Regions from separate parts of the Providencia sp. LY12 genome, predicted to be linked through region 1. Evidence: predicted binding sites of a transcription regulator. Region 1 holds the regulator's gene; each other region holds the start of a gene.
What was found. Region 1 encodes PurR, which represses purine synthesis genes. Its sites were predicted from a motif close to CANGCAAACGTTTGCNTG; they were not measured.
Positions count from the first base shown of each region.

Region 2: a site for PurR is predicted at 4,444-4,461, ahead of gltS (sodium/glutamate symporter). Genes of this name have one in related genera too.
Region 3: a site for PurR is predicted at 3,000-3,017, ahead of ACY3ZI_RS02685 (NCS2 family permease). Genes of this name have one in related genera too.

Region 1 covers NZ_CM172594.1:1,918,690-1,925,996, forward strand. Annotated here, with positions in the region: gene punC (purine nucleoside transporter PunC) at 1-754, opposite strand, end outside; gene punR (DNA-binding transcriptional activator PunR) at 877-1,782, shown strand; gene purR (HTH-type transcriptional repressor PurR) at 1,798-2,823, opposite strand; gene cydH (cytochrome bd-I oxidase subunit CydH) at 3,091-3,174, shown strand; gene sodB (superoxide dismutase [Fe]) at 3,263-3,841, opposite strand; gene ACY3ZI_RS09105 (Grx4 family monothiol glutaredoxin) at 4,441-4,788, shown strand; gene rnt (ribonuclease T) at 4,879-5,523, opposite strand; gene gloA (lactoylglutathione lyase) at 5,652-6,059, opposite strand; gene ACY3ZI_RS09120 (DUF1289 domain-containing protein) at 6,244-6,483, shown strand; gene slyA (transcriptional regulator SlyA) at 6,991-7,307, shown strand, end outside.
Region 2 covers NZ_CM172594.1:324,655-331,961, reverse strand. Annotated here, with positions in the region: gene spoT (bifunctional GTP diphosphokinase/guanosine-3',5'-bis pyrophosphate 3'-pyrophosphohydrolase) at 1-93, shown strand, start outside; gene trmH (tRNA (guanosine(18)-2'-O)-methyltransferase TrmH) at 124-837, shown strand; gene recG (ATP-dependent DNA helicase RecG) at 847-2,928, shown strand; gene gltS (sodium/glutamate symporter) at 3,062-4,276, opposite strand; gene ACY3ZI_RS01445 (uracil-xanthine permease family protein) at 4,510-5,898, shown strand; gene ACY3ZI_RS01440 (AsmA family protein) at 6,024-7,307, shown strand, end outside.
Region 3 covers NZ_CM172594.1:608,598-615,904, forward strand. Annotated here, with positions in the region: gene ACY3ZI_RS02675 (MFS transporter) at 1-905, shown strand, start outside; gene ACY3ZI_RS02680 (ArnT family glycosyltransferase) at 974-2,659, opposite strand; gene ACY3ZI_RS02685 (NCS2 family permease) at 3,213-4,559, shown strand; gene ACY3ZI_RS02690 (Na+/H+ antiporter) at 4,852-6,501, shown strand; gene ACY3ZI_RS02695 (carboxylate/amino acid/amine transporter) at 6,568-7,307, shown strand, end outside.

The DNA.
Region 1 (7,307 bases):
TCAAGCCGATATCCGCAGGGTTAAAGCCCATATTGCGTAGAATAAATGGCGAACCCGTTAGCCATGCAAAAAAGCCAGCGCTACACGCTGCATACACAAGTACGTTACCACTGAAAACAGGGGAGCTTAGCAAGGTAGCAAAGGAAACTTTGGTTTGTGGCTGGTTTTCTTCTGCGATGACTTTCGGTGCCACTTTTTTTAGCATCAAGGTCGGTAGCAGGAGTAAAACGCCCACCATCATCAGCACGATGAAGATAAATTCCCAGTTTTTGTGCTCAAGCACCCAGGCACCTAAAAGTGGCGCTAATGCAGGAGAAAGCGCCACTAAAGGCATGATAGAGGCAAATACTTTTTGAGTATCAGCTTCGTTATAGCGGTCGATAACGAGGGCCTGCCATAAAACCGCAGCAGAACAAACGCCAACGGCTTGCAAGAATCGAAGGATTAATAACTGAGTGGCATCGGTGACCCAAATCATTGCTAGACAGCTAACAATAAACAGGGAAAGCCCAACAATAAGGATAGGTTTGCGTCCTAATTTATCTGAAAGGCGTCCCCATAATAGCTGGGCAAACGCGAAGCCCGCTAGAAAGATACTTAATGATGCGCTGATAGCGCCTTCAGTCGTATTTAAGGTTGTTTGCATTGAACCAAAGGCTGGCAGATACATATCGATGGCTAAAAACCCCAGCATGCTTAGGCCAGCAAGATAAATCAAAAATCCAGAGGAGTTTTTTGTCGCAGTATTTGTCATAGTTTTTGCTTAATCTATATTTAAAATAATGTTGATAGTTATCTTATTGTATAGGCTATTTTTTTACGTTGTGAAACGGTAATATTTGGACTCTGCTATCAAATAATTTGAAAGGAAAGAAAATGTGGTCAGCTCATGCACTTGAAGTCATAGACGCAGTTGCTCGAACGGGAAGCTTTAGTGGTGCTGCGGATGAGCTGCATCGAGTTCCTTCAGCGATCAGCTACACAGTAAAACAAGTCGAAGAATGGTTAGCAGTTCCGCTATTCGAACGTCGTCACCGTGATGTGGTATTGACGGAAGCCGGGGCTATCTTTATTAAAGAAAGTCGAAGTGTTATCAAAAAAATGATTGATACTCGACATCAATGCCAACAAGTCGCCAATGGATGGCGCGGACAGTTCAGTATTGCTGTTGATTGCATCGTAAAACCGCAGCGTACGGAACAGCTGATTTTGGATTTTTATCGTCATTTCCCTGATATTGAACTGTATATCCACCCTGAAGTGTTTAATGGAGTTTGGGATGCTTTAGCCGATGGACGTGTGGATGTTGCGATTGGAGCGACCCGTGCTTCACCAATTGGAGAGCGCTATAGCTTCCGTGATATGGGCTTTATGTCATGGCGTTGTGTTGCGAGCCCCGATCACCCATTAGCAAAAATTCAGGGCAAACTGACAGATGATCAAATGCGTGAATATCCAAGTTTGTGCTTAGAAGATACCTCAAGAAGCTTACCGAAAAGAGATACTTGGGCGCTGGATAACCAACGTCGCTTAGTTGTGCCTTACTGGGAAAGTGGTTTAGCGTGTTTGGAAAATGGGCTGTGTGTGGGAATGGTTCCTGAGCACCGTGCAGCGCCATTGTGTGCAGAAGGCAAGCTTGTTGAGCTGGAATTAGCACAGCCGTTTCCTGAAAGCCCTTGCTGCTTAACGTGGGTTGAGAATGATACATCTCCAGCGTTGAGATGGCTGCTTGACTATCTTGGTGATAGCGAAACGCTCAACGCGGAGTGGTTTGCGAGCTAATGTGCTGAGGTAGACTTAGCGGCGATAATCAATAAATGGACCGTCAGCCACGGAACGGCGCTCAACTAAACGCGGATGAACTTCAATCGTTTGCGCATCTTCGCGTTTATTCACAATACGATCGAGCAACATCGCAAACGCCATTTGACCTAAACGCTCTTTTGGCTGGTGGATTGTGGTTAATGCAGGCGTGAAATATCGTGCATTACGCACGTTATCATAACCAATAATGGAAATATCTTGAGGGACACGTAATCCCATCTCGTCAGCCGCACAGATTGCCCCCATCGCCATGATGTCTCCACCACAGAAGACCGCAGTAGGGCGGTGCTTGTTACTGAGGATCTGCATCATCGCTTTATAGCCTGATTCTGGCTCGAAATCCCCTTGAACAATCCATTCATCTTTTAATGTGACTTTGGCTTCTTCCATGGCTTTTTTGAAGCCGGTTAAACGCCCAATACCTGTATTTCTTTCGAGAGAGCCAGGGATCACGCCAATTTCACGGTGACCACGGTCAATAAGGTAACGACCCGCTAAGTAACCACCGTGGAAAGAGTTATCAATAATACTGTCAGTGAAATCCCCGCGAGAGGTACCCCAGTCCATGACGACCATTGGGATATTTCGGTAATCTTCCAACATACCTATCAAGGTGTCAGGGTATTCTGAACACATCACAAGTAGCCCATCGACACGTTTTTGTGCCAACATTTGCAAGTACGCTTTTTGCTTACCTAAGTTATTGTGAGAGTTACATAAAATTAGAGTATAGCCTTTCTCATAGCAACTATTCTCGACAGACTCGATCACTTCTGCGAAATAGGGGGCTTCACTTGATGTTGCCAACAGACCAATTGATTTGGTGTGGTTGACTTTTAAACTACGCGCAACCGCACTCGGAGAATAATTGAGCTCTTTGATGGCGGCCCAAACGGCTGTTTTTGTATCATCAGCGACAAAACGCGTCTTGTTGATAACATGGGAGACGGTTGTGGTAGAGACGCCCGCACGTTTCGCCACATCTTTAATTGTTGCCATGAGAAGAAAAAACTCCTAACCAAAACTTGGTCTCTAAAATAATTCTAGTTAAATAATTACCTGCATATTGATGCATAGTACCTTTGCTGGCAATAATTTAGCGATTTGTTGTCGATTTTGTCTGATCTAGCGCAAAAACGAAAGAAATAATTGATGTTATAACATGTGATATAGACACTGGTTTTACGTTTTTGTGCATGTATACTGAAATAACCTTTTTATTTTATGGTTATTTGATAATTCAATTTCTTTATATGAGAGGGTCTCATGGATACAGATTTTAAATATGGATTGCTAGCTGCGTTTGGCTCTTTAGCTGTAATTATTTTGTTTGCTGTGCACATTTTCTGATTTCATTTCCATCCTATCTAATAAGGATGAGAAATAATTAAGGGCGAGTAATATACTCGCCCTTAGTCATTTTAGATCTGAACTAAAATTAAGCCAGATTTTCTTCAACAAATTTCCAGTTAACCAACGCCCAGAAGTTTTCTAAGTATTTTGGACGTGCGTTACGGTAGTCGATGTAGTAAGCGTGTTCCCAGATATCAACAGTCAGAACTGGCTTATCGTCACCAGAAATTGGTGTTGCCGCGTTAGATGTGTTAACGATAGCCAGGCTGCCATCTGCTTTCTTCACTAACCAAGTCCAACCTGCACCGAAGTTTTTAACTGCGGCATCAGTGAATTGCTCTTTGAACTGAGCAAATGAACCAAATGCTTTGTTGATAGCTTCTGCAACTTTACCGGTTGGCTCGCCACCTGCATTTGGAGCCAAGCAGTGCCAGTAGAAAGTGTGGTTCCAAACTTGAGCCGCGTTATTGAATACGCCACCTTCAGAAGTTTTAATGATTTCTTCTAAAGACAGACCTTCAAATTTGGTGCCTTTGATCAGGTTATTCAGGTTAACAACATAAGTGTTGTGGTGCTTACCATAGTGGTATTCTAAGGTCTCAGCAGAGATATGAGGTTCTAAAGCATCTTTAGCATAAGGTAGAGCTGGTAATTCAAAAGACATTGCGTACTCCTTGATTGCTTTTATTCAGTGTTTAGGGTGTTTGCTCGTAAAATGAGCGAAATTAAATGTACTTCTATTAATTAATCTACTTCTAGTGTAGTGACGTTGAGCTGTGCTGAGCTATTGCGCCGCATTGTAAGTCATGATTTATCATAACAGAATACAGGTTACAGTAAGAAAAAACCTGTTCCATGATGCTATTTATGCCTTAATTGTTAGTAAGTTGCATAATAATTATTCCACTGCGTGTCGTTATTGTCATTGAAGAGCAGGGAAATACATCAAGTGTTATTAATTTGCTAATATATTAACAAATAACTCCCATGATTACACGGCAAAAACACCCAGAGTGAATTTTTTATAGTAAAAAGAAAACGTTGCTATTTGCTTTTCACCTTTTGAGTACAGCAAATAGGAGTGCTATAGTATTCGCCTTATAAAACTGGCATATTGTATGAAACAATCACGGAACAATTTGCGATGTTTTGACTATGCCGGCGATTACACCGGTCAATGTGTTCTGTCTAATGAGTTGCCTTGCAAATGATTCAAAGTGGCTCAGTGACTGCAAAATCAGCACCCACGTTTTAGGATATAAAATGACAACTATCGAAAAAATTGAGCGCCAAGTTAAAGAAAACCCAATTTTATTATACATGAAAGGCTCTCCAAAACTGCCTAGCTGCGGTTTTTCTGCTCAAGCTGTTCAAGCTCTCTCTTCTTGCGGTGAGCGTTTTGCTTACGTTGATATTTTACAAAACCCAGATATTCGTGCAGAGCTACCAAAATATGCTAATTGGCCAACATTCCCACAGTTATGGGTTGATGGTGAGTTAGTTGGCGGTTGTGACATTATCGTTGAGATGTTCCAACGCGGCGAATTACAAGCTCTGATCAAAGAAACTGCAGACAAATACCGTCCAGCAGATGAAACCATCACTGAGTAATTAAATTGTTGAATAGGCTTTAATGCTTATATTGATGAAAACCGTATTAGCCTAAAACTAATACGGTTTTTTTGTTTTTAGGGGGCGAGGTTATTGAGGCTCACTAGGTAGTGGCCATCCACCTAATTTTTTCCATTTATTGACTAACTCGCAAAATAATAGCGCGGTACGGTTAGTATCGTATAGGGCTCCGTGGGCTTGCTTGCCATCAAATGGAATACCTGCGGTGACACAGGCTTTTGCAAGAATGGTTTGCCCAAAAACTAATCCACTCAGTGCGGCGGTATCAAAGGTTGCGAAGGGATGAAATGGGTTACGTTTTAACCCAGAGCGTTCTGCCGCATTCATAACAAAGCTGTGATCAAAATTTGCGTTATGAGCTACCATGATCGCGCGATTGCAATCGGTATTCTTCATACCTTTTCGAATTGTTTTAAAAATGGCATGTAATGCATCATATTCACTCACTGCACCACGTAGGGGGTTCGTGGGGTCAATACCTGTGAACTCCAGTGCAGAGGGCTCCAAATTCGCACCTTCAAATGGTTCTACATGAAAATGCAGCGTTTCATCAATGGCTAGCCAGCCATCTTTGTCCATTTTGAGTGTAATGGCCGCTATCTCTAATAGACCATCAGTTTTAGGGTTGAACCCACCAGTTTCAACATCTATAACGACAGGGTAGTAACCCCGGAAGCGGTTAACCAGTGAGTTAGGGTTATTTTTTTCAGACATTAGGCTTTCAATTTACAGTTTCTGGTTGGCTTTCATTATGCCAAAGGGAATGCATTTTTGCAGGTAGATACTGAAGATATTTTAGGTGATGGTTATCACCACCTAAAATATAAAATGTATGTGAGGGATTAATTTCCTAATCCTTTGCTTGCACTTTTATTTTCGATAAGCTCAATTTTATAGCCATCTGGATCTTCAACAAATGCGATAACGGTTGTACCACCCTTGACTGGACCAGCTTCACGAGTGATATTTCCACCGGCTTGACGAATGTTTTCACAGGTTTTAGCAACATCATCAACACCTAATGCAATATGACCATAAGCATTACCTAAGTCATATTCTGTTACGCCCCAGTTATAAGTTAACTCGATAACAGCACCTTCACTTTCATCGCTGTAACCGACAAACGCTAAAGAATATTTGTATTCTGTATTTTCGCTCGTGCGCAGTAAACGCATACCTAATACTTTGGTGTAAAAATCAATGGAGCGTTGCATGTCGGTAACACGGAGCATGGTATGTAGTAAGCGCATAATAGTAGTTTCCCTATAAATTCTTCAGGCAATAATGCTTAAAGTCGAATCGATTTATCTATTAATATAACGTGGCAATATGACTAAATACAGTGATTGAGGTTTATTTTTTAGTCATATCATGGCTATACTCAATTCGAGGGAGTATATCATAATTTTATGTTTATATTACGGGTGGTTAACGATGGCAGAACAACTTGAGTTTTTTGATATTCCAAGCCCTTGCCGTGGGATATGCCAGACCAACGAGCAGGGATATTGCCGAGGTTGTTATCGAACCCGAGATGAACGTTTTGGTTGGTTGCAGCTAACTAACGCAGAAAAACGTCATGTCATCCGTTTATGTCGCCAGCGATTTTTAAGATTAAATAATAAGAAAGTGGCTCAAGAAGAGATGAATGATCCTCAACAACCTCTATTTTGATTGATAATAAAACTATTAAAAATAAGATAATTTAATCAAAAATTAATTCATTTAGATTAATTCCAATAGTTACATTTCAATAAAATTTTATTTATTCAAAATGATGATGAAGTTCATTTAAATCAACTGTAAATGACATAATTTTAAGAGCAACTATATTGCTTTGTTTTTTAAGGATTTATTTGATATTGCATTTTTTATTGTTAGCTGCAATTACTATAAGGGTTAAAATAGATAGATTCGAAAGAAGAGTAAGGCTATTCTTATTAATAAGATAATTGATAGATTGTCTTATTAAGTGATTATATTGTTTTTATATGAAAAATCATGGGGGAAAGTAAGATGTATATCACTCAATGATTTATTGATGCTCACTATATATAGGTATTTATGAGGTATTGGCTCAATAAAAGGTTGTAAAGATAAAAGGGAGTTAATATATAATTCAAAAAATAATATGTATTTGGTATATTTTTTAGACATTATAATTATATAAAGGAGGGTAAATTGGAATCTCAAATTGGAACTGAATTATCTCGTGTAGTCCGTATGTGGCGAGCATTGATTGACTATCGCCTCAAACCACTTAAACTCACGCAAACACATTGGGTAACACTGCATAATATTAGCCAGTTACCGCCCGAGCAGTCGCAGATTCAATTGGCAAAGGCAATTGGTATTGAGCAACCTTCCTTGGTCAGAACATTAGATCAATTAGAAGAAAAAAGGCTCATTTCTCGTCATACATGTGCGAATGACCGACGTGCTAAGAGAATCAAACTCACAGAGGAATCGGAGCCTTTCATCAAAACGGTTGATCAAGT
Region 2 (7,307 bases), 1.6 Mb from region 1:
TTGTCGATTAAAAACCGTATTCAATTGGCTAACGTGATGCGTAAAATTCGTATCATGCCAGATGTTCTACGCGTCAGCCGTAACCGTAATTAGTCGATATCATTAAAAATACGAACTCTCACTATGAATGAACGCCGCTATCGCCGCATTTGCCAAATGATGGCGATGCGGCAGCCCGACCTAACACTTTGTCTTGAAGAAATTCATAAGCCTCATAATGTTTCTGCAATTGTGCGCAGTGCTGATGCAGTCGGGATCCATAAAATTCATGCCATTTGGCCAGACCAACAGGTTAAACTCTCCGTCTCCTCTGCAGCGGGAAGTAATAGTTGGGTAAAAGTCATCTCGCACCAATCCACCGAAAGCGCCATTACTCAGATAAAATCCCAAGGTATGCAGATTTTAGTCACGAATCTGTCAGATACGGCTGTCGATTTTCGAGAAATTGATTATACCCGCCCAACCTGTATTATGGTGGGACAAGAGAAAACGGGTATCTCGGATAAGGCATTAGCCCTTGCAGATCAACATATTATCATCCCAATGGTTGGTATGGTGCAGTCACTCAATGTCTCTGTCGCCTCTGCACTTATTTTGTATGAAGCCCAACGTCAGCGCCAACTCGCAGGCATGTATGACCGAGAAAATAGTCTATTATCTGAGCAAGAACAACAAGAATGGCTATTTGAAGGCGGCTATCCTGTATTGGCTGAAGTTGCTAAACGCAAAGGGCTTCCTCGCCCATTTATCAATCAGCAAGGTCAGATAGAAGCTGATGATGCTTGGTGGGCACAAATGCAGCTTTCTGAAAAAATGAAGAGAAAACAACTCAGTTAAGGAATCAACATGAACCGTGGTCTGCTTAATACCATTTCACTGACTTCACTTCATGGCATTGGTGCCAGCCAGTCAGAAAAAATGAGTAAAATCGGGTTGAACACAGTTCAGGACTTGCTTCTGCATTTTCCACTGCGTTATGAAGATCATACGCGTCTTTATCAGATTAAAGACTTGATGCCCGGCACAACAGCCACTATCACTGGTCACGTTCTACAAACCAAAGTCGTTTTTGGACGTAAAAGAATGATGACCTGCCTGATCAGCGATGGTACAGGCAACCTAACGCTGCGTTTTTTCAACTTCTCTGCTGCAATGAAAAACAGTTTAGCCGAAGGTCGCCAAGTGACTGCCTACGGAGAAGTGCGTCGTGGTAATACAGGACCTGAAATTATTCACCCTGAATATAAAGTCTCTCAAGAAACGGATAATATCGCCCTTCAAGAGAACCTAACTCCGGTTTATCCGACAACCGAAGGTGTCCGCCAAGCCACACTGCGTAAAGTGATGGAGCAAGCGCTCACCATGTTAGAAAGTGGCAATATTCAAGAATTACTGCCTGAAGAGTTCAGTCGTAGCCTAATTAGCCTTCCCGACGCCATCCGACTGTTACACACTCCACCACCGGATATTTCGTTAGAAGAGTTGGAAAAAGGGCATCACCCAGCCCAAAAGCGTTTGATCCTCGAAGAGTTACTGGCTCACCATTTAAGTATGCTTGCCATTCGGGCTGGCAATGAACGGCTCTATGCTGAACCATTAGTTTCATCTGGAAAGTTTAAAACGCCTTTACTGGCAAATTTGCCGTTCTCACCCACTAACGCGCAAAAACGCGTCGTAGCAGAAATCGAAACTGATTTACGAAAAAATGCCCCAATGATGCGTTTGATCCAAGGTGATGTCGGTTCCGGTAAAACACTTGTGGCTGCATTAGCCGCACTGTGTGCCATTGAAAATGGTAAACAAGTTGCCTTAATGGCACCGACTGAAATTCTTGCAGAGCAGCACGCAAATACCTTTAAGCAATGGTTTGAACCTCTAGGTATCAAAGTAGGCTGGTTAGCAGGTAAACAAAAAGGTAAAGCCCGCCAGCAGCAACAAGATGCCATTGCGAGTGGTGAAGTCTCGATGGTAGTCGGTACCCATGCCATCTTCCAAGAGCAAGTGAGCTTTCACTCTTTAGGGTTAGTCATCATTGATGAACAACACCGCTTTGGCGTTCACCAGCGGCTCGCTCTGCGTGAAAAAGGTGAGCAACAAGGGTTCCATCCACATCAGTTAATCATGACCGCTACGCCAATCCCACGCACGCTGGCGATGACTGCTTATGCAGACCTCGATACTTCTGTCATTGATGAGCTCCCACCAGGAAGAACCCCTGTAACTACAGTGGCTATCCCTGATACCCGACGCAGTGATATTGTCGAGCGCGTTCGCCAAGCCTGTTTAGAGGAAGGACGGCAAGCTTATTGGGTGTGTACATTGATTGATGACTCAGAGGTGCTTGAAGCGCAAGCCGCCCAAGTTACCAGCGAAGAGCTGGCTCTGGCACTACCTGAACTCAAGGTGGGGTTGGTGCATGGTCGCATGAAACCCGCTGAAAAACAGAGCATCATGGCGGCATTTAAGAATAACGAAATCCAGTTACTTGTTGCTACCACCGTTATCGAAGTCGGGGTGGATGTTCCGAACGCAAGCCTAATGATTATTGATAACCCTGAGCGGCTTGGATTAGCACAATTGCACCAACTACGGGGACGGGTTGGTCGTGGCTCTGTCGCGTCTCACTGTGTGCTACTTTATAAAACGCCGCTCACTCATACCGCCAAGCAGCGCTTACAAGTTTTACGAGACAGTAATGATGGCTTTGTGATTGCCCAAAAAGACTTAGAAATTCGAGGTCCCGGAGAGCTGCTAGGCACAAGGCAGACAGGGAATGCAGATTTTAAAGTTGCCGATTTATTACGTGATCAATATATGTTGCCAGAAGTGCAACGGTTGGCACGACACATCCAACAATACTACCCTGAGCATGCCCAAAAGATTATTGAACGCTGGCTCCCTGAGCGCGAACAATATAGCCACGCTTAAACTTTTCCTGCCCTAACCTTTTCCCTACCCTAAAATGAAAATTGCCGTGAACACATCCATGTCCACGGCAATACCTGCTTTATTTATACATTTAGTTATATATGTTTGTATTTACTTCAATACTTGTTCTGTACTAGCCACCAATCGTTGGGAAAACTGGTAACCATAAGTAGAACTTAATCACTAACGCATTCACAATATCGATAAAGAATGCCCCCACCATCGGCACGACTAAGAATGCGAGGTGAGATGGACCAAATTTATCGGTTACCGCTTGCATGTTAGCGATAGCGGTTGGTGTTGCCCCTAAACCGAAACCACAGTGACCCGCGGCTAAAATGGCAGCATCATAGTTTTTGCCCATCACACGGAAGGTAACAAAAATCGCATATCCTGCCATAACGCAAGCTTGAACGCCGAGAATGACTAACATTGGGATTGCTAAAGACGCCAGTTCCCACAGTTTTAAGCTCATTAATGCCATGGCTAAGAATAAGGATAGGCTGACGTTACCCATGACAGAAACCGCGCGGTCAAATACTCGATAAAAACCAAGTAAAGACAGGCTGTTACTTAAGATAACACCGACGAACAATACGCAAACAAATTTAGGCAGTGCAAATGCGGTGCCTGATAGTAGCCCTGCAATCCAGCTTCCTGCTAGCAAACAGATAGCGATCAACGCAATAGTTTCAATCAATACCATCGAGTTGATCATGCGGTTGGATTGTGGCTTTTCAAATGCGGTAGGAACATCTTTGTCCTCATCCGCGGTACCAGGTGTTGGGATATTGCGAATTAAGAAACGTGCAACAGGGCCACCAATAAGCCCTCCAAGTACTAAACCAAAAGTTGCACAAGCCATTGCAACTTCAGTTGCACTCTTGAAGCCATAATCTTCAGTAAAGATTTTACCCCAAGCGGCGCCTGTACCATGTCCACCGGATAAAGTGATTGAGCCGGCTAATAGCCCCATAAGAGGGTCTAAACCTAATAATTTCGCAAGTGCGATACCGACTGTGTTTTGAACTAGCAATAAACCGACAACGACAAAAATGAAGATTAACAATGCTTTACCGCCAGCTTTTAAGCTCGCTAAGTTAGCATTCAAACCAATGGTCGCAAAGAATGCGAGCATCATCGGTTCTTGCAGTGATAAGTCGAAGGAGAGGCTCCAATCAAATACTTGCTTAACCACTAACAGGGTAAAAGCGACTAATAATCCCCCTGCAACGGGTTCAGGGATAGTGTATTTTTCAAGAAATGAAACTGACTTTACCAGTTTACGTCCGAGTAATAGCACGAGTGTAGCAGCGACCAGAGTGCCGTAGACATCGAGATGATACATTTATGTACCTCGTCTGTTGTTAATATTATTTAAAACTAATTAGACGTTATTTTTTTCCTTAAAACGCCAAAAGCAGGTGCATGGATTAGAAAAAAAAATCGCGATAAATACAAGTTAAAACATATAAAAATGTGACGCTCTTAGTTTAATATCCACCTTAATTTTTTTGCGCAACCGATTGCTTTTTGTATTATTCTCTTTAAAATGCGCTTTTTGCTAGTGGAATTGGAATAATGAACGCAACGGCATCTGAAGAACAAAATGTTGAAAAAACAGTACAAAACCAAAGCGAACTGATCTATCGCCTTGAAGATAGGCCTCCTTTACCTCAGGCGCTGTTTGCTGCTGGACAGCATCTATTAGCGATGTTTGTCGCGGTGATTACCCCCGCAATGCTTATCTGCCAAGCACTTGGGCTACCCGCTCATGACACCCAGCGAATCATCAGCATGTCATTGTTTGCTTCAGGAATCGCCTCTCTGATTCAGATCCGCGCGTGGGGTCCTGTCGGCTCAGGATTACTTTCCATTCAAGGCACCAGTTTCAACTTTGTTGCACCGTTGATTATGGGGGGAGTTGCACTCAAGCAAGGCGGAGCCGATATCCCTTCCATGATGGCGGCATTATTCGGCACATTAATGGTCGCAGCACTGACCGAAGTTATCTTATCGCGTTTCTTACATTTAGCTCGCCGAGTTATCACGCCGCTGGTTTCTGGTGTTGTGGTCATGATCATTGGTTTATCACTGATTCAAGTCGGTTTAACCTCAATTGGTGGGGGTTACAGTGCACTGAGCGATAACACATTCGGTTCCCCTGATAACCTCATTCTTGCAGGCATTGTGTTAGCCGTCATTATCCTGTTAACTCGCCAGAAGAACCCGTACTTACGCGTTGCATCATTAGTGATTGCAATGGCAGTAGGCTACCTTGCTGCTTGGTGGATGAATATGCTGCCAACTACGCAAGCCAGTGATGCCAATCAATCTCTGATTACGATCCCTGAACCTTTTTATTATGGTCTCTCTTTTGACTGGAATTTACTCATTCCACTAATTCTAATTTTTATGGTGACGTCGCTAGAAACCATTGGTGATATCACAGCAACGTCAGATGTCTCCGAGCAGCCAGTACGCGGACCTCTCTATATGAAACGTATTAAAGGCGGCGTATTAGCCAATGGACTAAATTCTATGGTGTCAGCGGTGTTTAATACCTTTCCTAACTCCTGCTTTGGTCAGAATAATGGCGTTATCCAATTAACAGGTGTTGCTAGCCGCTATGTGGGCTACTTAGTGGCGTTGATGCTAGTGCTACTGGGTCTGTTCCCAGCAGTGGCAGGTTTTGTGCAACAAATTCCTGAACCTGTTCTAGGTGGTGCTACCATTGTGATGTTCGGCACAATTGCTGCGTCCGGTGTGCGTATCGTTTCTCGCGAGCCACTCAATCGCCGCGCAATTATGATCATTGCATTGTCTCTAGCCGTAGGAATGGGGGTTTCTCAACAACCACTGATCCTGCAATTTGCGCCTGACTGGCTGAAAACCCTGTTCTCATCCGGTATTGCGGCAGGTGGTTTAACTGCAATCGTGCTGAACCTGATTTTCCCTCACGAAAAATAATTCCCTACACCGCCGCAAGAGTTGAATACGCCGGCGGTTCTTCTGTATGCTATCCTTGAGTTGCCGATATATTAAACATATCGGCAATTTATATTTTTATCTGATTAATAAGGGAGCAGACAAACGTGAAAGGGTTACTGAGGTTTTTCGGCTATATTTTTCTGCTTCTTTTGATTGTATTTCTTGCCTGTTATATTGCCTTACAAACCCGATGGGGAGCAGGTTACGCCAGCCAACTTCTGAGTAAATTTACGCCTTACGACATTAACGTCGGCATTATGGGACATCAGTTCTCCGATCCAGGTAAATTTATTTTCCAAGACATTAAGATTGAATCAAGCAACAAGCAGCTAGAATTAGATGCTCGGCAAATTGTGGTGGATGTCAATTGGCGGCATATTTTCAGTGGCGAAGCTATTCAACGCTTAACCATCACTCAAGGAGACTTATCTGCAAACTTTACCGAGAACACATCGCCGCTACCGCTTTCTGCAAAAGTCCTACAATTTGAAAATAGCCAGATTCAATTAACTCAAGACAAAAACACCGTTCAAGTCGCAGGATTTACAGGGGGTATAACCCCATGGAAACCAACAACTGAAAATCCATTTGGTTATGGTGATTTTCGCTTTACTACCAATCAATTAACCTTGAATTCTCTCCCTTTTAGAAATGTCGCGGTCACGGGGAAATTACAAGAAAAGGTAACAGATTTTAGCCAAATCAGCGGCTACCTCAATAATGGGGCGATCACGGGCAAAGGAAAATGGTTTGCTGACGGTTCTATCACCATTGATAACCTGTCGATGAATAAAGTGGGCTGGCAGAATGACTTAACCTTTGATGCGCTGTTTGATGCAATAAACAGTGACCGAACATTGCAAATCAACCAATTACAACTAACCAATGTAGATATTCAAGGGCGCGATTGGGCACTGTCGGGTCTGAGCAGCGAAGTCGATCAAATTGCCTTGGTGAGAGGGAGTTGGAGCAGCCCGAAAAGCCATATTAATTTCAATGTCGATCAATTGGTTATCCAAGACCAGCAAATTGATACGCTCATCGGTGAGCTGAACATTGACGGTGATAACCTCAATGTTGATAAGCTCTCCGGCTACTACAACAAAGGTATTTTTAACCTCAGTGCGGTTTGGCAACGTAACGATAAATCACTGACCATCACTGAAGGTACGCTCGCTGGGGTTCTGTATACCTTGCCAGATAATTGGCTGTCGTTCTTTGCTCAACCCGCACCAGCGTGGTTATCCACATTCGCCATTGATAATTTTACCGTCACGCAATCTTTGCTGATGAATATTCAACCTAAATTTCCTTTCGAATTTACCGCGTTAAGCGGCAACATTCGCTATGTTGACCTGATCAAACAGAAACAGTGGGGAATCTGGAAG
Region 3 (7,307 bases), 1.3 Mb from region 1:
CACTGCTAAGTTCATTGCCTTTATGGCTACTTTTCCCTTTGCGGTTGATTACGGGACTTGCAAGCGGTGTGATGATTTGCTTGGGGGAAACGTGGATCAACGAATTATCCCCTGAAAACAAGAGAGGGCGGATATTGGCGATTTACACGACGGTATTTACCGTAAGCCAATTATTAGGTCCGTCATTTATTGCTTATTACGGTGTGGAAGATAAATCGCCTCTGTTTATTTGTACCTTGATTCACTTAATTTCTGTGGCTTTATTCCTACTGATGGATCAGAAAGTGGGAGATAGGCTCGCAGAAACGGCGTCAGAATCTAACTTTTCAATTGTGCAATTCGTGAAAGTGGCTCCTGGAATTTGTGCCGGGATCCTATTTTTTGCTTTTTTCGATGGCACTATCTTGTCGATGTTCCCAATTTACGGGATGGGTATGGGGCATACCGAGGCGGTTGCGGCGATGATGATCAGCGCAATTTTGGCAGGGGATGCGATTATGCAGATGCCGTTTGGTTGGTTAGCTGATCATATGAATCGCGAAAAATTGTACCGTATTTGCGGCGTGGTGACGTTAGGGGCCAGCATGCTGCTGCCATTCTTAATTACTCACACTGTCTTTATTTGGGTTTTATTGTTTGTGTTAGGGGCGACAGCTGGCGCCATTTACACCATCGCTTTAGTGCAGATTGGTCAATACTTCAGAGGGAATGAGCTGATTATTGCTAACGCCGCAGCGGCAATGTTATGGGGCATTGGTAACCTTTCTGGTCCATTATTGGCTGGCGCTGCAACGGCGATTTCGCCATCAGGTCTGCCGATATTATTGATTGGAATAGCGGGACTATTTTTATGGTTTACCCGTGAAAAATATGGTGCTCAAGCTATTGAGCAACAAGCTCAGTAACGTCTTTTTATCACCAATGCATTAAAAAATCCCCGAGTTTTATCTCGGGGATTTTTATTCGCTATCAACTATTCTATCACTCGATAAACCACTAAATTTTCACGAAATTCATCAGGACGATGGTTTGACCAAAACAGTTCCATGCCTTCAGGAGCTGGTTGAACTTCTTTGGATAATACAATCAGCCATCGGCACTGTTGTGGTTTTTCAAATTCCATCTGTCTTTGATGCAAAATACCGGTGTAGTAATAGAGCATCGGCGCTTCTGATTCCCCAAGGTTTTCGGAAGCCATGCAGTCATGTTGGGTAAATTGCCCTTCTAAATGATGTCGAAGATCCAGGAAAACCCCTTCGTAGCCTTTTGAATAATCAATCCAACCAACAAATAATGTGAGAATAATGCTCCACACACTCACCATTCCCAGTGACCAGTTTCTTATCGCTTGGAAAGCGCTGCTTGATGAGGAAATAAGATGATTGCGGAAGAACCAAAAACAGGTAATAAAAATACCCGCTATCAACGCAAATACAGAAAAATGCATTTGGTAATCAAGAGGTAGCCAACGACCAAAAACAGGCAACCATTGGGCGTGATGACCCGTTAATACGATAGCGTAGCAAACCCACAGAAAGAGAATTACCCCAGACCAGAAGAAGGCGGCGAAGCGTGCGAATGCGTTTAAGACTTTCTCTGAAAACCAGTCAAGAGCCTGTACAGCGAGGAGCGCCATCGGAGCAATAAAGGGCAGTAAATAGAGCGCTCGCCCACTGGCAGACATTTGCAAGAATACCACGCCAAGGACAGGAAATATGGCAATCAAATATTCATTATGATCACGCAGGCGTCTGAGCGGATGACGTAACAAATAGGCAGTTGCCAGTAGCCCAGCAGGAAGCGCAAAAAATGCGACTGCAGAAGGAATACGCGTGAAATTGGCTTTAGCCCCTAACTTCTCAACGGAGAATCCAAGGAAGCGACCAATGTTATTTTCCCAAAACCAAGTCACGAACAGCTCGGGATGCTGTACATACAGCATGACTGGCCAAGGTAGAATTGCAATGAGGGCAACCAAACCCGCGAATAGTGCGGGTAGCCAAAACTGTTTAGATCGGCATTGAATAAGAAATACAGGTGCCAAAAATAGGCTGATCCATAGAACGCCGGGAATAAACACGCCTTTAGATAAGGTGGTGATAATGGTGCCAAGGCAGAGCCAGAAGGCGGACGCGGTAATTTTCTGTTGCTGAATTAACCCTAATAAGCCATATAAACCGATGGTTGCTCCGGTCATTAATGAAACATCCGTGAACATTTCATGGGTGTGTCGCAATATTCCCGGCGCACAAATATACAGCGCAAAGGCAGTCCAAATACGGGCATCTGAAAAACTATCGGATTTAAAAAAGCGACGAGCTAATAAAATAAAAAATGAAAAATTAATAATAGAAAAAAATAAGCTCGCACTGCGTGCGGCATCGTATAACGGCATCATTCCCGATAATAAATGAGAAAAAACCGTTGCCGTCCAATAATAGAATGGCGGTTTTTCCATAAAAGGCTCGCCCGCATTGGTAGGAACCAGCCAATTACCCGTTTCATACATCGTTTGAATAATACCAAAACTGTAGTTTTCATCCTGCTTCCATGGGCTATGCCCATAAATCCCGGGAAGGAGATAAATCAGTAAAAATACAGCAAAAAGTATTAAGGCACTTTTTGGTATTGTTTTAATTGAGGCTGTAATGGTTGACATAATATTTATAGCGAATGTTAAGTATTATTAAAAAATATATTTATAAAAATAATCACCAGGGAAATGAGTTATTTAATTAGTATTAGAAAATAAATATGTTCATAAACAGACTATTTATTAAAAACTCAATATTAGTGGGGATTTTAGCAACACTCTCACGCGTATATTTAAACAAAGAGTATATAGAACGGAATATGACTGACTTTTATGGAAGATTGTAAGAATATGACACAGTTTTTATGGTTCATGGTTAAAAAATGGCCAGCCATAAAACACTTGATCAATTCCCCCCTTTCGAACGATAATTACGCTCTTCACAATTCGCCTCACTTTGTTCTAAAAGCCAAACGTTTGCGCACTGTCCCTAGAGAGTCATTTTGTTTACCTGTTATCTCGGTTCAGTGAATATTTTCCAAAAAAGTAATCGTTTACGTGAGTTTCAGTTTGAGTCGATGTTCGCTAAGTTACCAAGCAAAAAATGAATAAATGCTTATAAAAAGCTTAGCAAAAATAGTGACATAGAATTTTCTAAAATTAATAGCAGAGGTATACCATGGCAGGCCAACAGGCTTCATCCAATTGCAAATTGGATTCATATTTTAAGATCACAGCGCGTGGCTCATCAGTGCGCCGCGAAATCATTGCGGGATTAACGACATTCTTAGCGATGGTTTATTCTGTCATCGTGGTGCCGGGTATGTTAGGACAAGCAGGTTTCCCACCTACTGCTGTGTTTATCGCAACCTGTTTAGTGGCGGGTTTCGGTTCTTTATTGATGGGGTTATGGGCGAATCTGCCGATGGCGATTGGCTGTGCAATCTCATTAACCGCATTTACCGCCTTTAGCTTGGTGTTAGGGCAACACATTAGTATTCCAGTTGCGTTGGGTGCCGTGTTCTTAATGGGGTGTTTATTCACCATTATCTCTGTGACAGGTATCCGTAGTTGGATTTTACGTAACATGCCAATGGGTGTGGCTCACGGTACGGGTATTGGTATCGGTCTGTTTTTATTGTTGATAGCAGCAACGGGCGTTGGCTTAGTGGTTAAAAACCCAAATGCAGGTTTACCTGTTGCGTTGGGTGAATTCACTTCATTCCCTGTTTTAATGTCTCTGATTGGTTTAGCGGTAATTTTCGGTTTAGAAAAACGCCGTGTACCAGGTGGGGTGTTATTAGTCATTATCGCGATTTCGATTATTGGTTTGATTTTCGACCCAGCCGTTAAATACCAAGGTTTCTTTAAACTGCCTTCATTCGGTGAAGATGGTTTAGCGCTGATGTTCAGTATGGATATCATGGGCGCACTTCAAGCGGCGGTTCTGCCAAGTGTTCTGGCATTAGTGATGACAGCAGTTTTTGATGCAACAGGGACTATCCGCGCTGTTGCGGGTCAAGCGAACTTGCTGGATAAAGACGGTCAGATTATCGATGGTGGAAAAGCATTAACCGCTGACTCTGTCAGCAGCATTTTTGCTGGGGCGATCGGCGCATCACCAGCCGCGGTATACATTGAATCCGCAGCAGGAACCGCAGCAGGTGGTCGTACTGGTTTAACCGCCGTAGTTGTTGGTGTTTTATTCTTATTTATCTTGTTCTTATCGCCATTATCTTATCTGGTACCTGCCTATGCGACAGCACCAGCGCTGATGTATGTGGGTCTGCTGATGCTGAGCAATGTCTCGAAATTGGATTTCGATGATTTTGTGGATTCGATGTCAGGTTTACTGTGTGCGGTATTCATCGTATTAACCTGTAATATCGTCACCGGTATTATGTTAGGTTTCGCATCACTGGTTATCGGGCGTATTTGTGCGGGTGAGTGGCGTAAACTGAATATTGGTAGCGTAGTTATCGCGGTTCTGCTGGTAGCGTTTTATGCTGCCGACCTCGCTATCTAAAGGTAATTCTAATGATAGGGCGGCAGCTGCTGTCGCCCTTTAACGGATTGTTGCGATTCGTTCTAAAGTCCAAATTATTTTCCCGTCAGATAGCCTGTTAAGGATAGAATAGTGCTAAGGCGGTAAATGAAGTGAAAATGCCTATTTTTAACCAGTGGCTGCCTTGACTGAAAATCTCATGGTCTGGACGGTGCTATCTCTTACTATGCGGCGGCAGGCAAATTTTGGGTTCTCCCGTTATACTTTAAGCTGCGATATTTAGGGTATGCATTAGTTAATAAGTAAGGGCAACATGGAAATTTTCTTTACTATTCTTATTTTGATCTTGGCTGTCTCTGTTTCTGGTGTGGTGACGAAAGTCATTCCCATCCGTATTCCCCTTCCTCTTATTCAAATTGCTATCGGTGCATTATTAGCGTGGCCTCAGTTTGGGTTACACGTTTCTTTTGACCCTGAACTCTTTATGGTTCTGTTGATTCCACCGCTGTTATTCGTCGATGGTTGGAAAACTCCTACCCGTGAATTTTTCCAGAATGGACGAGAAATTTTCATTCTGGTATTAGTGCTAGTATTGGTAACCGTTATCGGGATTGGTTATTTGATTTACTGGCTGATGCCCGGTATCCCGCTTATTGCCGCCTTTGCGCTGGCTGCGGTACTTTCTCCAACGGATGCGGTGGCATTGTCCTCTATCGTTGGGAAAGGGCGAATTCCCAAGCGTATGATGAGCGTACTCGAAGGGGAAGCATTGATGAACGATGCTTCCGGTCTGGTGGCGTTGAAGTTCGCCGTGGCGATTGCTATGGGAACGATGGTCTTCAGCGTATCGGGCGTCACAATCGAATTCTTTAAAGTCGCAGTCGGTGGTTTGTTGGCAGGTGTTGCTGTTACATGGTTATACAGCAAGTCTCTGCGCTTAATGAGCCGCTGGAGTGGGGATGACCCAGCAACGCAAATTGTCTTCATGCTGCTGTTACCATTCGCCTCTTACATGATTGCGGAACATATCGGTTTCTCAGGTATTTTGGCAGCGGTTGCTGCGGGTATGACTATCACCAAATCCGGCGTTATCCGCAATGCGCCTTTGGCGATGCGTTTACGTGCTGATAGCGTTTGGTCGATGTTAGAGTTTGTCTTTAACGGCTTAGTGTTCATTATGCTCGGTCTGCAATTACCGGGGATTTGGGAAACATCGGTTATTCAAGCAGAACTCGACCCAAGCGTCGAAACCTGGATGCTGTTTACCGCGGTCGTTATCATCTATTTTGCTTTGCTGATTTTACGTTTCTGTTGGCTGTGGTTGATGAAGAGATTCAGCCGTCTATTCCTGAAAAAACGCCCATTACAGTTCGCGAGCTATACCGTCCGTGAATTGTGGTTAGCGTCGTTTGCCGGGGTTCGTGGGGCAATTACCTTAGCCGGTGTGCTCTCGGTGCCATTGTTTCTCACCGATGGTTCTCCGTTCCCTGCAAGATACCAGCTAGTGTTTATCGCCGCAGGGGTCATTTTATTCTCCATTTTTGCGGGCGTTGTGGCGTTACCGCTTCTGCTGCGCAATTTTAAAGTGGGGGATAAAGAGGCGGATATCAACGAGATCCGTATGGCGAAAGCCGCAATGGCCGAAGTGGCGATTGTCAGCTTGAACAAGATGCAAGAGCGTTTATCGGCGGATGTGGAAGAGCAATTAGACTCGGAAGACATCAACGAAGTCGCGACAAGGGTGATTGGTCATTTACGTCGTCGAACTGCCGACCAAGACGAGATGGAACACAACTTGCAGATTGAAGACCTTGAACGGCGTTTTCGCTTAACGGCGCTACGTGCAGAACGCGGTGAGCTCTATCACTTACGCGCAACACGAAAAATTAGCAATGAAACCTTGCAAAGTTTGCTGGTGGACCTGGATTTATTAGAAGCCGTACTGATCGAAAAAGAGCATTAAAACGAAAAAACGAGTATTCTACGGGCATCTTGTTTGTTAAATCATTGTGCTTGAGAGTGAACAACAATGTGGTTACTCGTTTTCACGACGCTGCTCTGGGCAGCGTCTTTTAGTTTAATGGGGGAATACCTCGCAGGGCAGGTGGATAGCTGGCTATCTGTGCTTATCCGTGTGAGTTTAGCCTCTTTGGTATTCCTACCTTTCCTGCGTTGGCGCAACTTCAGTGCCAAAGTGATCTCACTGTATATGCTGGTGGGCGCTTGCCAGCTGGGGATCATGTATTACTTTGTTTTCCAAGCCTATAAATACCTGAGCGTGGCAGAATTTTTGCTATTTACGGTATTAACTCCGCTATATGTCACGTTGATTTACGATCTTTTAGAGCGCCAGCGACTACGTAAAGGCTACCTGTTTAGCTCGATATTAGCCGTGATTGGTGCTGCCATTATTCGTTATGATCACCTTAGCGAATCATTCTGGATTGGATTGATGTTTGTGCAGCTCGCCAACATCTTCTTTGCACTTGGGCAAGTAGGCTATAAGCGCTTAATGGAAGTGCACCCGATTCCCCAACATCAAGCTTTTTCGTGGTTCTATCTCGGTGCGACGTTGATTGCCTTAATAGGATGGCTACTGTTTGGGAATAAGGCGATGGTGCCGACAAGCCAAGCTCAATGGATAGTTTTACTTTGGTTGGGTGTGGTTGCGTCAGGGATAGGCTACTTTCTGTGGAACTATGGTGCCACGAAAGTGGATGCCGGAACCCTCGCGATAATGAATAACATGATGGTTCCAGCAGGTTTATT